4 regions of the Teredinibacter sp. KSP-S5-2 genome follow, and region 4 is predicted to be linked to each of the others. Evidence: predicted binding sites of a transcription regulator. Region 4 holds the regulator's gene; each other region holds the start of a gene.
The links. The regulator PhoB, encoded in region 4, activates phosphate uptake and scavenging genes when phosphate is short. The targets are predictions, from matches to a motif close to TGTCATAAANNTGTAACA.

Region 1 (4,219 bases), 930 kb from region 4:
ACGCATTACTTCCGTCATCCAAAGTAGTGAAATAATTCAACACATTGAAGCTGGCAACTTTTATGTGTCCGCCCACATCAGAGGGAGAAGCTGAACGAATATTTTCAGCATTAAAAGAATAAGAAAACGCTTCCGTCACTGGACGAATACGCCATGTATTCGCGCCGCTACCAGGATAAGACCAATGTAATACACCGGTTAGATTCGTAATGGTATCGCCGCCGCGGAAGAAATTATCGATGGAAAAACCTGACTGAGGAAAATAAACAGGCGAGTTATTTACTAACGCCGCATTTTGCGTATTGTTGTCGTCGTCTAAAATAATTGTTCGAGACGCAAGGTCAATTTGATGGGCAATCAAACCATCTACACTCGGATAAGCTTTATCCGTAAACTGACGGAAACGACCACCTTCTGCTAAAGTCACTTGTCCAAAGCGACTAAGTTGATAGTACTCGGAAACGGAAAGTGTGTCCGAATAGCTGACCAACATACCTTCGTATTTTTCGTAGAAATTATTGATTTCTGATGTGGCACTTGCCAAATCTGTACCAGTGACTTGCACAGGCAAATCAATGACCGCAGGGGAAGGTAGCGTATTTTGCGTACTAAGAACTTTTATGTCGCCGGCTTGTGTCGCATTCAACTGGCTCATACCATAAAATTCTTTGGCCAGGCCAGTCACTTGAACTTTGTCACCGACATTGACATCCACATCGCAACTGGAACAATAGACAAAAATCCCTTCCGAAGTTTGTACACTGTCATCCGCATCAGCATCTTCTTCCTGAATAAAAAAACCACGTAATTGACTGCTGGATTGAAAATCCCCAACCACAACCGCTTCCACAGTGAATACGGATTCACTTGTTACCGCATCGCCAGAACCTTGTATTTCGTGAATTTTTACCACTTCTGGCTCTGTCGGCCCAGTAGTCCCGCCCGAACATTGGCCAAACGTATTGGGCTGTGGCTCTACCCAGGCACCGTCAACAAACTGTAATGAATAGCCCACCGGCGTACTGCTTGTTTCGCTTACACCAATATCCTGACTGATTAATTCAACGGCTGGACCCGTTGCCGCTTCGAAAAACCCTTCGTAGCTAATGAACTGAACGACATTACCCGCATCATCTACCAGCGCCACGGCATCAGGCGCACCGTTTTGAATGCCGTTTGATGGAAACTCATGCACATAAAGCCCTTGCTCACACCCCTGTGGCGCCACCAAGGTGCCTGACAAATCAATGGTATTATACGGGGACCGCTGACTGCTGGAACCGTTATAAAGAACCAGACTCCAGCCGGCGATACTTTGCCCTGGCGTACCGGAGATTTCGATGGATTCACCCACGTCGGTGCCATCATTATCGTAGTGAATTTCGCTAATATATGCATCTGCTACCGCGTTACCCGCTCCTGCAAACAATGCGCAGGAGAGCAAAAAACCGGCGGTTTTTCTGCCCTTAAATCCTCGTTTATTCATCATACACCCCAAACGAATTTATAAATATTTAAGCGTCAACTTAAAACCTGGATTTGACAGATGCCTGACAGTTTTATGAAAGATTGGTGACATGCCCGTACTGAAAACGGGCAAAAGGAGTGCAGGATAATTAAACCGACTTCATTCGAATAAAGTACACGTATCGGAAGTAAGTGAACTACAGATCTACAAGGACAGATCCTGAAATTAAGTTTTAATCATAAACCGAGTGAATATTAAGGAACATGAATATTCACTCTGAAACAAACTATTAAAATAATGTTACACATGCTTATGTTTGATGACTTTAGTCGACGCCACCAAACCAAGGGAAAAATACTCTTTGGTGTATTCCTGCTCCATATGAAAACTCAACGCTTCCCGGCTTTCAAACTTTTCCCACAAAACAAAAAAATCGTCATTATCCAGCTCTTGAAAAACCTGAAACTCGATACAACCTGGCTCCTCAAGTGTCTTTTCGATAAGGAGCTGTATTGCTTCTTTTAACTCACTCCCCTTTCCTTTTTCTGCGGTAATTAGCGCAGTCATTTCAAGCAAATCACTCATCTCCAATTATTCCCCAACATGATCCAACACCCCCCCAGATAGATATTTATTCATTACTACATTTTTTAAAAAACAAGCAAATCCTGTTAAAGCTATATCAGCATAAAAACCAGACCTACCCCAAGAAAATATCAGATTACAAAAAACAAAGTAAGCAAAAAGAAAAATCTAAAAACATATGAATAATAATTTACCCATAAAATAGAATATTTTTAAATTCACCAACAAAACAAGCGATTGATATTTCCCCTAGCAGTCTAAACTTTCATCAAACGAAAAGCATACTATCAATTTTGGATAAGCATACTTTCAACGTAAACTATATTTTATAATGTTGTAAGCAAACGCTTATTATTAGTTTTTTAACCTCGGGTAGCGTACTTTCCTGTAATTCAACAACCTCTTTTTTATATGTCCTTGATTGCCGGAATAAACGCAAGATCAGCGGAATATAGCTAGGACTTAACTGTATCAATTAGAGAGCCCACAAACCCGGCATCAATAATGGAAATGGCAATCAGTAGCATTTAAAAGGCATTCAATATACCTAAATTACCTGTTAGTTAGAAGGCTGGACTTAGGTCAATAAAGGTACTTAACACGCTAAAGAATTGCTTTTCGAAATAAAATTGAATAAAAAACACACTACCCGATCTATATTGAGTCTTTTATAGCCCAATGACGCGCCAATAAAAGTGTAGTTATGCTAACCTTTCAGAAGTCGCTTCTTGCGTATTGCTTAAAATAAAAAAAGGGAGATTCATATGCGAATAGTTTTGTGTTTACTTGTGATAAGTGCGACGGCTTTAACCGGCTGCAATAAGTCGGGTTCAGAAGAAGAGATTTCAGCAGATTCTTCAGGTTCAATTACGCCAGTTGTTCAAACTATCAAATCACCTGATACCAGCGTTGCCGATTCAACAAACAAAAACAATTCTCACTCATCTCTCAGTGCAGAACCCCAGAAGGCATCGGCATTAACCACGGAATTAAACAAAACGCATAAACCACGCAACGCAATTGAATCAGCAAGAAATGCCACCGTTTTTATTGATACAGGGTTTGGAACAGGTTCAGGCTTTTTTATCGACAAGCAGTGTACCGTTGTAACCAACAAACATGTTGTGATGTTGGAGAAGAAGGATATCCGCGAGCTTGAAGAGAACCAACGAGAGCTGGCAGATTATCTTCTAAGAGGAATAGCCAATCGAGAAGATCGTCATAGGCTGACAGAACGAATGGATGCGCTGGACAAAGCAGTGCAATCTTATTATCCAGATGGTACGCCAAAAGAAATAAAAATTACCCTGGTGAACGGAAGAGTTATCCAAGCTAAGACAAAGGGTATAAGTACACAATTTGACTTGGCCTATCTCCACATCAAAGAGCACGGGTGCGATCCACTCATACCTCTACTGGAAGACCTTCCCCTTGGACATAAGGTATACACCATTGGAAATCCCGTGGGGCTGAAATACAGCGTTACTTCTGGAATTATTTCCGGTATGCAAGAGTACGAGGACATTAGCTACATTCAAACTGATGCAGCGATTAACCCCGGCAATAGTGGAGGGCCGTTAATCGATCGTGATGGACAGTTTGTTGGCGTAAACACAATGATTTTGGAAGGTACAGAAGGTATTGGTTTTGCCTTACCCGCAAAGGAAGTTGTATCGGATATGCAAGCGCTGACCCGAGAGATGTCACTTGCGGTACAAAGTGAAGAATTTAGACAATGGGAACAGGGAGTCAAAAGCCATAAACCTGAGCAAAACGATAAGAAGGACAGTGAGGAGCTGAAAGCCGCCGTACGAAAGTGTGTGCTTGAGTATGATAACGAAGAATGGGGGGCAGCGTTACCAGAGTGTAAATTTGCTGCCAAAAAAGACGACCCTCAAGCGCAGTTTTTATGGGCACAGATGCTGTTTGGAAAAGGAGACAGAATAAGCCGACAGAAAGCAATTAAACTCATAAAACAGTCTTCCAAAGCCGGTTACGCAGAAGCGCTTCATTCCTTGGGCGCAATGCATAAGTATGGTGATTTAGTCGAGCGCAACATATCGCTTTCAGATGATTTATACAAGGAATCCTGTGAAAAACAATATTCGATGGGTTGTAACTCCTTGGGTATTTCCTATCTTGAACAAAATATGTATAAAGAGGCGG
Region 2 (4,219 bases), 1.9 Mb from region 4:
AAAGCGGTTTTGTATGCCGCTTACATGCCTTTTGTGGAAAACGGCGGTCTGTTCATTCCCACTAACAAATCCTATAGCCTTGGTGATGAGGTTTTCATGCTACTCAGCCTGATGGATGAACCTGAAAAAATCCCAGTTGCCGGTAAGGTTGTATGGATAACTCCCAAGGGCGCTCAGGGAAACCGTGCAGCTGGTATCGGGGTGCAATTTAGCGGCGACGATGATGTGGCCAATAGCAAAATAGAAAACTATCTTGCGGGAACTCTTGAATCTGATCGTCCCACACATACCATGTAGCTTTATCTGGCTCTTATAAGCTTTACTATTTCCTCTCCCGTTTTAAAAGGCGTATGTCTGTCCTATGCTTGTCGATTCCCATTGCCACTTAGATCGTTTAAAGCTTTCCTCTTATCCAGGAAATAGTCTTGAAGAGGCTATTCAGGCGGCAAAGGCTCGAGATATTTCACACATGCTGTGTGTGTGTATCAGTGAACAGAATAAAAATACTGTGGTGAGTATTGCTCAACGTTACCCCGGAATATACGCGTCGGTAGGTGTTCACCCCTCTGATGTAAAAGGCGAAGTTGTGTCTGTTGAAACACTAAAAGAGTGGGCATCTGAAGATAAGGTTGTCGCTTTAGGTGAAACAGGCCTGGATTATTACTATGCAGAAGAATCTGCAGACGCACAGAAGGCCAGCTTTAAGAACCATTTGATTGCAGCGGCAGAACTGGATCTGCCCGTGATTATTCATACTCGTGACGCCAGGCATGATACGTTGGATCTTATGGATCAATATGCCAGTAGGGAAAGTGCTGGCGTCATGCATTGTTTCACCGAAAGCTGGGAAATGGCTGAGAAGGCTCTCGCTATGGGGTTTTATATCTCCATTTCCGGCATTGTCACGTTTAAAAATGCCGAAGAGCTGCGTGACGTAACACGCAGGATTCCATCTGATCGGCTGTTGGTTGAAACTGATTCTCCATACTTGGCTCCTGTTCCTCACAGAGGGAAACCGAATGAGCCTAAATACGTCAGGGAGGTCGCAGAATTTATTGCCGATCTCAGAGGCGTAAGCTTCGAAAAGTTGGCTGAGCAAACGACCGAAAATTTTTTCCAGCTTTTCAAAACCGCCAAACGAGATCTTTAGGAAGGCTCAACTTCTTTGCAATAGGTTTGGCAAAGGGGCGCTTTCAAAGCTTGGCACGCCCGCTGCGTTGGTTTCTGACCACAAACGATTAACCAACTCATCACGGGAGCTTTCGTCCTGCCATCGGCCTTTGGCAATCCATTCTGCGATGGCTTTTGCTACATTGGGGTAAATAACCTGTTTTGCTTGCCAGTTCTCTAACCAGTCTTTAACCGCACCCGAGTCCAGGTTACCCATCGTCATGCCTAAACCTGTTGCTTCAAGCGCTTTAGCGTTAGAGAGTTGTTCGAGCTGGCCCTTTAATGGTTTGACTAAAAGTTTTTTCCCAAGTTGTATTGCTTCGCTGGACAATTCAAACCCCGCGTTGCAAATTACTCCAGAGCAGGTGGCCAAGTCTTGCTTGAAACCTTCTCTGGAAAGAGGTTTTAACTGAATATGGCCTCGACTTTCGTATTGTGGGAATGGGCCATAGTAGATAAATAAGTGGTCATCAAAGGGCTCAAGTAACTGGATTACATCCTCTGGTTCTTCAAAACCCAGGTAGACAACAATTTTATTGGGGTCACTGGCTTCATCAGTTTCATGAATTTCAGCGATGGGGGGCAGAATTGGCTGATTGAAGTGATGCCAATGTAACCCCAGTCCGCTTGTGGTGGGAGCGAAATATTTCATAATTAGTTTTGGAATGATTCCGCCACCACGTCGAGGAACATCAAAGGCGAAAGCTTGCTGATGACTTACCCCAATGCAGGGTATACCCCGTGTTTTACAGGCCCATGAAGTGATTGGTTCAAAATCACTGATGATCAAATCGTATCCGTCCAGTTGGAACTCTCGAATATCCTTGATGAGTTGGAGCATGTTGTTGTGTTGCAACGTCCGAAATATCTTTAAATCGCCGGCTTCATGCACGAAGGTCAAGCCTCGATAACACTTCCAGTTGCCAAATTCTTCCATATCAAAGAACTGCTCACGAGGGCGGCCACTAAACACATAGTCGACGTCAACTCCAAATTCTTTGAGATATTTATTAAGTGCGCGTGCGCGGGATATGTGGCCGTTGCCCGTGGCCTGAACGCCATAAAGTACTTTCATTTAAAATAGAAAATTAATCAAAGTAGCGGCGATGGTGATCCCCATTGTTGCCCCGGCAATCACATCTGAAGGAAAGTGAACACCTAGAAACACGCGTGCCATACCAACGCAGCACGCCCAAGGGTATAAAATCCATGCCATGAAAGGAAAGTGAAAGCTAATTGAACATGCGATTAAGAATGCTGCTGAAGTGTGTCCTGATGGAAAACTGAATTGATCTGACGGCTCAACAACACTTTTAAACCCGGGTATAGCTTCCGGTGGACGGTTTCTTTTAAATAATTTTTTAAATCGACTGTAGCAGGTTCGCTCAATTAAGAAGCCCAGAGCCAGAAGTAAAGATACATCCCAGTTTTGGGCAATAAGAAAGCATACCCCAGCTAAAACATAGAGGGGACCATCAGCTGAGAAGGATACAATACGACTGATTTTAACAGCCTGATCCCTGTGTTTATGTTTCAAACACCAGCTAAAAGTAATGATGTCGTAATTATGAATACTTTCTAATAAACGCATGGCCGATCCTCTATCCCTACATACGTTAGAGGTCGTTAATGACAGACATATGAGATAAATATGACATTTATCTTACAGTGATTTGTTTTGAATTCAAAGGGTAGCTAGGTAAAAAGGGAAGGGGGCTGATGTGCTACTATACTCGCCGAATTAGTGATTGAAACTCCCTCCAACCGGTAGAACAAAAGATATGCAAAATCAAATAATTACAATGCTTAAATTGCAAGATTCCATGAATACTAAAGTCCATGCGGACTGGCGAGAGCAGAATTTTGAATGGTACCGGGCGATTTGGATTGAAAGTGCAGAATTATTGGATCATTACGGTTGGAAGTGGTGGAAAAAGCAAATTCCAGACACGGAACAAGTCATATTAGAGCTGATTGATATATGGCATTTCGGATTGAGTGCTCTCATCATGGAGGGAGCTGATCATAATACAATTGCTTCTGAAATAGAGCTCAAGTTAAAAACGGCAGAAAAAGGGAGTGATTTTCGGGCCGATCTGGAAGATTTTACGTTATCTACATTGAGTTCCAAAAGCTTTCATGTTGATAAGTTCGCCAAGCTTATGGCGGATATGGATCTGAGCTTTGAACAGCTTTTTAAAAGCTATGTTGGAAAAAACGTACTAAACTTCTTCCGCCAGGATCATGGCTATCAGGATGGAAGCTATTTAAAACAATGGTCAGGTAGAGAGGATAACGAGCATTTAGTCGACATATTGAGCCAATTAGACTCATCTGCGGATGACTTTCAGCAGCAACTCTATTCTGCTTTAGAAGCCCGCTATCCGGGGTGATTTATTCGATTTAAGATGTCCAACGCATGACTTTTCTACCCAGATCAATATAATGGCGACCACCTGGTAGTACAGTTACAGCTCTTATTTATTGGGCTTCATCCATTTTGTAAACTTTTACCCCGTTTTGGGGTAGTTCAACTGAAAGCATACGGAGATATTATTGTGAAATCACCCGTTCGTGTGGCCGTTACCGGCGCTGCTGGTCAAATCAGCTATTCTTTGTTATTCCGCATTGCCGCAGGCGAAATGCTTGGTAACGACCAACCTGTTATTCTACAAATGCTAGAAATCACCCCAGCACTTGATGCTCTTAAGGGTGTGGCTATGGAGTTGGACGACTGTGCTTTTCCTTTGTTGCAAGGAATAGTGTGCACTGATGACCCTAATGTGGCATTTAAAGATGCAGACTACGCTCTATTGGTCGGTGCTCGTCCTCGTGGACCTGGTATGGAGCGTAAAGACTTACTTGAAGCAAATGCTGCAATCTTCTCTGTACAGGGTAAAGCTTTAAATGATCACGCTTCTCGTGACGTTAAAGTTCTTGTTGTTGGTAACCCAGCAAATACTAATGCTCTAATCGCTCAGCGTAATGCGCCAGACCTAAACCCTCGCAACTTTACTGCGATGACTCGTTTGGATCATAACAGAGCGCT
Region 3 (4,219 bases), 390 kb from region 4:
ATAGCCTTCCAGTGAAGAGCGCAGTTTCTTCTCTTTGTCATAGGCCCGCCAGAAATATGTGGTCTCAACGGTTTTCCTTGCCCTGTCAATATACGCGCAGTAGTAGTTGCTGCTCTTAATAAAGTCGTAGCGGACCGGACGGGAGGACTGTTGAAATGGGATGGGATGGATCAGGCAGATTTTGACTTGGTCTTCGCCGTAATTGGAATATTCGGCGATGGTTTTTACCTTTTCTGTCGAGAATTTACGGTATTTGGTGAGCCTGCGTAAGGTGAGGTTATCCAGGTTTTTGGTTTTAATTTTGCTGTGTTTGTATTTGCCAAATACTTGCTTATAAAAATTTGCCGCTAATGTATCGTCGTTTTCCTTTGCGGTGAGTATGGTCTGCCCGTATTGGGTTACCAGAGTCAGTGCCTGGTTGCTATGCGCCTGGAAGGACTCCTGGGAAAGGTGAAATTCATTTTTGGCTTTTTTAATGTCGCTGTTACAGGTTGGTACGGGTGAGTCCATTCGACCAATTTTCTGTTTCACAAATGGAATAAAATCCAATAATCGGAAATCGCCGTCAGATGTGTCTTCCTTAAATGCTTGTTCGCGTTTTTGCTGTTCCGCTTTAAAAGCTTGTTTTTCCTTTGTGGTCATTTCCTGATACTGGGCGCAGACAGCATCCAGCCTGAATTTCAGTGCGTCAGGTTTTAAGCCCAGCATAAGATAGCGTTTCCAATAGATATCGTGCTGCGTCGATACCCAGCGATCCGGCTGCTTTAGGTACTCAGGTTTTTCACAATAAGTCATTAATACATTGGTTACACTGGCAGCCAATGATGGGTCGAAGTCGTTGGGTAGGAGCGCTTCGCTCCAGAAATCATTGGCATGGTCTCTAAATGTAAACTTTCGTTGAATAATGGGCGTGTCGCCATCCCAGCGAATAATCGCTTTTTTACCGGGAACAATATTGTCTTCCAGCACGCTACGATAAAATAGATAGCCCTCCCAGTTGGCGACAAGGTCTGCGTTGGAATAGATGTTGGTGGATGAGCGGCCCCAATACGTCTGTTCTGTAAAAATGCCCTCTTCAATAGCGGCTCTTCTGCGTTCGCCTTCCGGCTTACCTTGGTGTTCCCTTTCGCTAACTTTCCAATAAATCCAGCCAACGCCAAAAAAGTGGCTGAGTTTATCGGTGCCCATTTGTACGTTATTGAGGCTAAAACTGGCGGCAAGGCCTTTCCAGCGAATAATAAAAGAGTGTTTCCAGCCGGTAGTTTTAAAAATACTGTCGGATTTCACATTTCTCGATTCTACTATCGGCGATTCATTCACCCATTTTTCCAATTGGCGAGAATGAAAAAAACCGGCGATACGACTGAGTAGAGAATAATCGTTGCGCTCTTTGTTCCAGTTTCGAACCACATGTTCGATGGCGTCGTTAACAATTTTATCCATTGACTCCGTTGAGTCGTCCAGCTCATAGAACAGTGTGGAATACTGATCTGTCTCATAGGCATATGCGTTGTTATAAAAAGGCGAGAAGGTAAACAACAGTATGAATATGAGAGGAAGATATGCGCGCAATGTATCAAGTCCTTGGTGTGCTTTTAGAGTGAGAATGCTTATCTTTTCTGTAGGTTATTTAAAATTTTATTTTGCCAGCAAATAGCGAGACGGAGGCTAGCATAAAAAAAATCCATTTTTTAAAAAATATTGTATTTGTGATAACCATCGCGTGTTCTGTAATCCAAATGTCACATTAATTTGTTTTGGGGTGTCCACTGGAAATTAGTTGATGCGGTATGATTCTGGCGTAATACAAAAAATAAAAAATCACCTGTCCTTTTTATCTTTTTTGCATTTGTAGTTGATTGGCGAGCCCTATTGCAGTGAATAGTGGCTTTCGCCGGTGTTGGCAGTTATTTGTTATTGAATACTCCCTGGACGTGTTTTTTTAGAAATGCGAACTTATACCAAAAAAAATGGAATAAAAATGTCTCGAGTAAATTTTCTAACCTGTAAATGGTTGTTGCGACTTTGTCTCGGCTGTGTGTTGGTTGTGACATGTTCAAATGTGTACCCGGATGCTTCGAGCAAGCAGATGCAAAAGGAAATCGAAAAACTAAAGAAGGACCTTAAGAAGCTGAAAAAGAAGGTGAATAAACAGGAAACCAAAACCAATAAAGATTATAAGAAGCTGCCCAAGGTCCACGGTTTATTTCAGCAGGATGTGGATGTCTTTGATGGTGCTTACAATGCCAGTGGTGAAGGTGAACAGATTCACGATACTTTTTTAAGAAGGCTTAGGGTTGGTATTGGCGATAAGCATAAAGATTGGAAATATTATGTCTTATTGGATTTTTCCAATGATGAGGATTTTCAGTCCGAGTTGATTATGGCCCGGCTTCGCTATAGCGGTTTCAAAAATGGGCCGAATATCGATATTGGTAAAATTCGCGAAGACATTAGTTTGGAAGCCCTGTCCTCCAGTTCGAGTATTAATACCATTTCGCGCTCTATGATGGCCAACGTTATGTCGCCCTATTTTAATTGGGGGGTGGGAATTAATCAGTACATAAAACCGACCGGTTTGCGTTATGCGCTGGGCGCCTATAAAGGGCGTGGTTTCGGTTCCACTGGTAACGAAAAAGACAGCGATAAAATGGTAACGGCATATACCTCCAGATTTACCTGGGCGCCGTTAAGCAAAAATGGTCAATATCTTCATTTTGGTGTGTGGAACTCCCATCGTGAATACGACGATGGAATGCGTATGTATTTACGCGACAGGGCAGAGGTGAGAGATACCAATGTTCGATTGGTTGATTATGCCGCTGGTGGTAGCCGTTTTGAAATTAATAAGCTGGTGCAGACGGGGTATGAAATAGCCGCGGGAATAGGGCCGGTTTATATGCAGGCTGAATATGCTGAACGGGATGTGACGGCCGTAGACCCGATAAACGATAACGTTTATGAAGGTGGTTATGTTGGTTTGGGGTATTTTTTAACGGGAGAAAAAGCTTCATATAAACCGAATTCCGCTATTGTGACTGCACCTAAGCCCAAATCGAAATACGGTGCCTGGGAAGTTCTACTGCGTGCCAGCGAATTTGATGCAACAAGTGAGACGCAGGGTACCAAGGTGACAGCCAATACAATCGGAGCGAATTATCATTACAGTAAAAAGCTCAAGTTTATGCTGAATTACATTGAGTCTGAAGTTGAAGGGCCTGGGGCTGAAGAATTAATCGGCGAATATGACGATGGCTCTGCTTATACCTTCCGTGTCCAGTATTCATTTTAAGGAATGCTTCGCAATGACGCCCCGATCTGACATTAAGAGCTCGACATGACGACTTCTACGTTGCATCCAGTACGCTCTCAATCGGTTGCCATTGACAAAGGGCCGGATAAACGTGCCGCGATTAAACGAAAAATGCGGCGCGTTCTTGAGGATATTTCGTCCCGGTTTAAGCGCCGCCAAAAAATAGTTACATTGGCGGTGCTCGCTGATATAGCGTTAAGAAAAGTGGCAAAGCGTCAAGGTGGTTTGCCTAACCTGACTAAGATATGCAATAAGGCAACAGAAAAGGAAAAAGTTCTGGCGCTTAAATATTTGGGTAAGGTGGGGCTAATTCGTAGAGCACCTTCCTTTTTAACCCGTGATAAATTAACCCATTTTCAGCTGGCGAATGGCGAGTTGGCTGATGCGTTATTGAATCTTCTGGAAAAACACTCCGATGTCAGAGCTTACCTCTATGCTGAGAATCTGACTCATCCAGCGGGCAAGCCGGATTCCTGGCAGAAAAATACATCTATTTATTTGACCAGAAATCAATTAGAAAAGTCGATTCTGGTTTTTTTGGATATATTGCCTCTGCAAGAGATTTCGATCCGTTTTTTATTGGAAAGCGCTTTATATCGCAAGAGTCAGGCGTTGAAGTATATAGCGAAATATTATGGTCTGGATAAAACCTACCGGACTATTGAGCAGTTTATTCATTCCGATGATATGCGTTTACGCCTGGGCGCGGCATATGGCCTGAGTCGGTTGGATGCATTTAAGTTTCGCCAGCGTGAAATTGGTGATCTTTTATATCGTTGTGCCATGTCGGACGCGTACCCCAAGGTGCGGATATTATGTGCTTATGGTTTGGCGAAATATTATCGGAATATCCACATAGAAAAAATTAAACAGGATACGCAAAAAGTGCGCTTTGGCTTATTGCCT
Region 4 (4,219 bases):
GCCCATCGATCGTTAAACCCAGTAATTCCTTCGCTGGCTCGCCACCAATAATGCCTGGTTGAATCATGTTAACCAGAAACAGGCCCATTAAGATGGCAAGCAAACTTGAAATCATGTAGAACGCCAGAGTCTTTCCACCTAGACGCCCCAAATTACCGCCACTGCCAATACCCGACATTCCGCAAATAATGGATGACAACACCAGAGGCACGATCACCATTTTTAATGCGTTAAGAAAAAGTGTGCCAAGAAATTCAAAAATGCTAAGTAACGGTATGGAAAAAATCGTTGTGGTTGGTTCAAAAGCCGTACCAACAACCACAGCTAAAATGATGGATATCAGGATCTGCCAATGAAGCTGTAACTTCATTCCTTCTCTCCTTACTTAATTATTATTTTGCACTTCAGCGAGGAAGTTAAAGATCATTAAAGCTTCGTCACTACGGCTATCTAGGCCGGCTGAACAATCTCTTTCAACGCCTTACCAGGCTTAAAGACTACTTGATTATGCGCAGCAATGGTAATGTCTTCCCCTGTTTTGGGGTTTCTTCCTTTTCGTTCCGCACGAGATTTCACGGAAAACGCCCCAAAACCAATCAGATTAACGGATTCCCCGCGCGCGAGCGCGTCAGTCATGTGTTCTAATGTGGAAGCAATGATATTGTCGGATTCTCTATGAGAAATGCCCAAATATTCGGCAACAACAGCAACCAATTCGGTTTTATGCATAAACTCGGACCTTGTAAATTGAGATACAACTAAAAGAATACGTTAAAATTCGGACTACAACGGCTCATTCGTCGATATAACTCAAAAAAATGATAAAGACCGCACCGTGAAACAGAAAATCAGCGCTTATCTCAACCTGACCCGGCTAAACAAACCCATCGGGATTTATCTCGTTCTATGGCCGACGCTCTGGTCACTTTGGTTGGCTGCGGATGGTATTCCGCGCATAGACATATTGATTATCTTCACCCTTGGTTGTGTACTGATGCGTTCCGCAGGGTGTGTGATTAACGACTTTGCCGATCGTAAAGTCGATGGCCATGTAAAACGCACCGCCAACAGACCCCTGGTAACCGGCATAGTCTCCGCCAGTGAAGCCTTTATCCTGTTTCTGGTGCTGTCCTTAACGGCTTTTGGCATGGTGCTGCTCACTAATCAACTTACCATTCAGTTGTCTTTTGCTGCGGTAGCGCTCGCCTTTTGCTACCCCTTTATGAAACGCCACACCCACCTGCCCCAAGTGGTATTGGGTGCGGCATTTGCCATGTCTGTGCCGATGGCCTTTGCTGCCCAGGCAAACGAACTGCCGGAAAGCATATGGCTGGTGTATACCACCGTGGTGCTTTGGACGGTAACTTACGACACCTTCTACGCCATGGTTGACCGTGACGATGACCTTAAGATTGGGGTCAAATCGACCGCAGTATTGTTTGGTGATAGCGACAAAGCCATTACCGGCATACTGCAAGTCATGACCATTGTTTCACTGATGATGATCGGCAGTCGCTTCGAGCTGGGGTTCATCTATCAGCTTTCTGTGGTGATATGTGCGGGCTTCTTTGCCTATCAGCAATATCTGGTGCGCGATCGGAACCGACAGGCCTGTTTTACGGCCTTTTTGAACAATAACTACGTTGGCATGGTGATTTTTATCGGTATTGTACTGGACAAGACATTCGGGCCTATTACAGGCATATAGGGCACAAAAACAGAAAATATCCCCTGCCTGAGCCATTTTTTCTGTAATTAAACGGCAACTTGAGCACCGCTGTCATAAAATGGCAACAAAAGCTTTATTTAATCTGCGTACCTAAAGTGTTGGAGCAACAACAAAAGCAATCTTGCGCCAACCCAGATTTAACTTCTTAGTAAGCAACTATTGGAAGCCTGGTCTATTCACCAGGTTAGGTAAAATGGCAGAAAAAACGATTTTAGTAGTAGACGACGAAGCCCCGATTCGCGACATGCTCCGAGTGGCTCTGGAAATGGCAGAGTATTCCGTATTGGAAGCAGGCGATGCGCAAGAGGCCCACGGCCTGATCGTCGACCGCAAGCCAGACTTGGTTCTACTCGACTGGATGCTACCCGGCACCAGCGGCATTGAGTTAGCACGACGTTTGAAACGTGACGAAGTCACCCGCGAGTTACCCATCATCATGCTTACCGCAAAAGGTGAAGAGGATAATAAAGTTCAAGGGCTCGAAGTCGGTGCTGACGATTACATCACCAAACCTTTTTCCCCACGGGAGTTGGTGGCTCGCCTGAAAGCGGTACTCAGACGCACGGACACCTTATCGACAGGTGAACCTATTCGCGTTGATGGCCTTTGTCTTGACCCAAGTAGCCACAGAGTCACTATTAACGACGTGCCTGTCCAAATGGGTCCAACAGAGTATCGTCTGCTAGAATTCTTCTTAACTCACCAAGAGCGCGTATACACTCGCAACCAGCTTCTCGATCACGTTTGGGGCGGTAATGTATATGTGGAAGAACGTACAGTGGATGTCCATATTCGACGCTTGCGTAAAGCCTTATCGCTTGATGGACATGACCGTTTTATTCAAACTGTACGCGGGGCAGGTTACCGATTCTCCAATAAAGTGTCTGTGCCTAATAATTAATACTCAGAGCAGAATATGCTCTTCACCTCGATAATTGGGCAGTATGTTTCGCAGAGGTCTGAAAACCGAACTGCGGTGGTTAATTCTTTACCTCGCGGTTGTTGCTTTTATTGGCGTAAGCATTGAAAAACTCGCCGTCTCTCTGGTTATAGGCCTTCTGCTCTATATCGCCTGGCTGTTCTACAACCTGCATAAACTGGAAAGCTGGGTACTCACCACACGACGTAAATCCGCCCCGAAGAACACATTAAACGGCATCTGGGGCGAAATTGCCGATGACGTAATTCTGCTATGTAACCGCTACGAAAAAGACAAGCAACGCCTTCAGGCGGTGGTAAGCCGCGTTCAGGACATGACCTCGGCCCTTACCGATGGGGTTATTCTGGTTGATGGCCGCTCCAACATTGAGTGGTGGAACCAGGCCGCCAAACGGCTATTCGATTTTCGGCAAGTAGACTTGGGCCACAAGCTGACCAACATTATCCGTCACCCGGATTTTATCCAATATTTTGAGGGGGGTAATTACGACGAACCGATAGAACTGGAATCCGTTCGCCTGTCAGGCCAGCATTTACAATTTCAGGTTCACCGGTTTGGAATTGGCGAACGCATGGTCATCGTTCGCGATATTACCCGCGTGTTCAAACTCGAATTAATGCGCAAGGATTTTGTCGCTAACGTATCACACGAGTTACGCACCCCCCTGACCGTGGTTCGCGGGTATATCGAAACCCTGGCCGATAACGACGAAATTCCCAATGTATGGAAACGTGCGTTCAGTCAGATGCAAGATCAGTGTCAACGTATGACGGCGTTGGTGAACGATTTAATTACCCTGACCAAACTGGAAACGGATGACAGAGATATTCGTCAGGAAGCGGTCGATTTACTTCCCGTTATTGAATCCATATTGGCAGACGCCCGAGCCCTGTCTGGAGAGCGGAATCATAATATCCATGCAAAGGATGCGAGCGATATTGTCATTCTTGGCAACGAGAGAGAGATACGAAGCGCAATTTCCAATTTGGTCTTTAACGCGGTTAAGTATTCTGCCGATGGCTGCGATATTAGTGTGGCTACGCATATTCTCGAAAACGAGTTTGTTATTGAAGTGACCGACACAGGCGCCGGAATTGATCCGAAACATCTGCCACGATTGACCGAACGGTTTTACCGGGTCGACGGCGGTCGCGCAACTAAAACCGGCGGTACCGGTCTCGGCTTAGCCATCGTCAAACACGTGCTTTTACGTCACGATGCCTATCTAAAAATTTCAAGCAAACTGGGTAAGGGCAGTACCTTCAGTTGTCATTTTCCTCTCGACCGCCTGGTCGAACACAATATGGATATTGTCAGCTAAGCATCCGTGATCTATGTTATAGCTCCGCCCACAGGTAAACCCGGCCTCAACAGGTGCCAGTTTGAACTTACAATGTCAATTTATCGATTCAATAAACGCGGTAAAAGCCAGTGAGTGGAACGCCCTGTTTCATCACAGCGATAATGAAACCCAACCCTATCCATTTATTTGTCATGAATTTTTAGCTGCATTAGAAAATGCCGGCTGTACAACAGAAACCACCGGATGG

Region 1: P5V12_RS16115 (ExeM/NucH family extracellular endonuclease) is a predicted target of PhoB. The motif match lies at 1,550-1,567, and genes of this name have one in related genera.
Region 2: P5V12_RS07075 (phosphatase PAP2 family protein) is a predicted target of PhoB. The motif match lies at 2,810-2,827, and genes of this name have one in related genera.
Region 3: P5V12_RS18445 (OprO/OprP family phosphate-selective porin) is a predicted target of PhoB. The motif match lies at 1,730-1,747, and genes of this name have one in related genera.

The regions. Positions count from the first base shown of each region.
Region 1 is NZ_CP120416.1:3,784,607-3,788,825, forward strand. It holds gene P5V12_RS16115 (ExeM/NucH family extracellular endonuclease) at 1-1,489, opposite strand, end outside; gene P5V12_RS16120 (putative quinol monooxygenase) at 1,769-2,053, opposite strand; gene P5V12_RS16125 (trypsin-like peptidase domain-containing protein) at 2,818-4,219, shown strand, end outside.
Region 2 is NZ_CP120416.1:1,535,532-1,539,750, forward strand. It holds gene P5V12_RS07060 (PilZ domain-containing protein) at 1-297, shown strand, start outside; gene P5V12_RS07065 (TatD family hydrolase) at 362-1,150, shown strand; gene P5V12_RS07070 (MJ1255/VC2487 family glycosyltransferase) at 1,157-2,245, opposite strand; gene P5V12_RS07075 (phosphatase PAP2 family protein) at 2,246-2,761, opposite strand; gene P5V12_RS07080 (dUTP diphosphatase) at 2,952-3,563, shown strand; gene P5V12_RS07085 (malate dehydrogenase) at 3,729-4,219, shown strand, end outside.
Region 3 is NZ_CP120416.1:4,318,116-4,322,334, reverse strand. It holds gene P5V12_RS18450 (hypothetical protein) at 1-1,572, opposite strand, end outside; gene P5V12_RS18445 (OprO/OprP family phosphate-selective porin) at 1,982-3,292, shown strand; gene P5V12_RS18440 (hypothetical protein) at 3,338-4,219, shown strand, end outside.
Region 4 is NZ_CP120416.1:4,712,806-4,717,024, reverse strand. It holds gene P5V12_RS20240 (dicarboxylate/amino acid:cation symporter) at 1-370, opposite strand, end outside; gene P5V12_RS20235 (HU family DNA-binding protein) at 451-729, opposite strand; gene ubiA (4-hydroxybenzoate octaprenyltransferase) at 836-1,708, shown strand; gene phoB (phosphate regulon transcriptional regulator PhoB) at 1,923-2,630, shown strand; gene phoR (phosphate regulon sensor histidine kinase PhoR) at 2,674-3,990, shown strand; gene P5V12_RS20215 (GNAT family N-acetyltransferase) at 4,052-4,219, shown strand, end outside.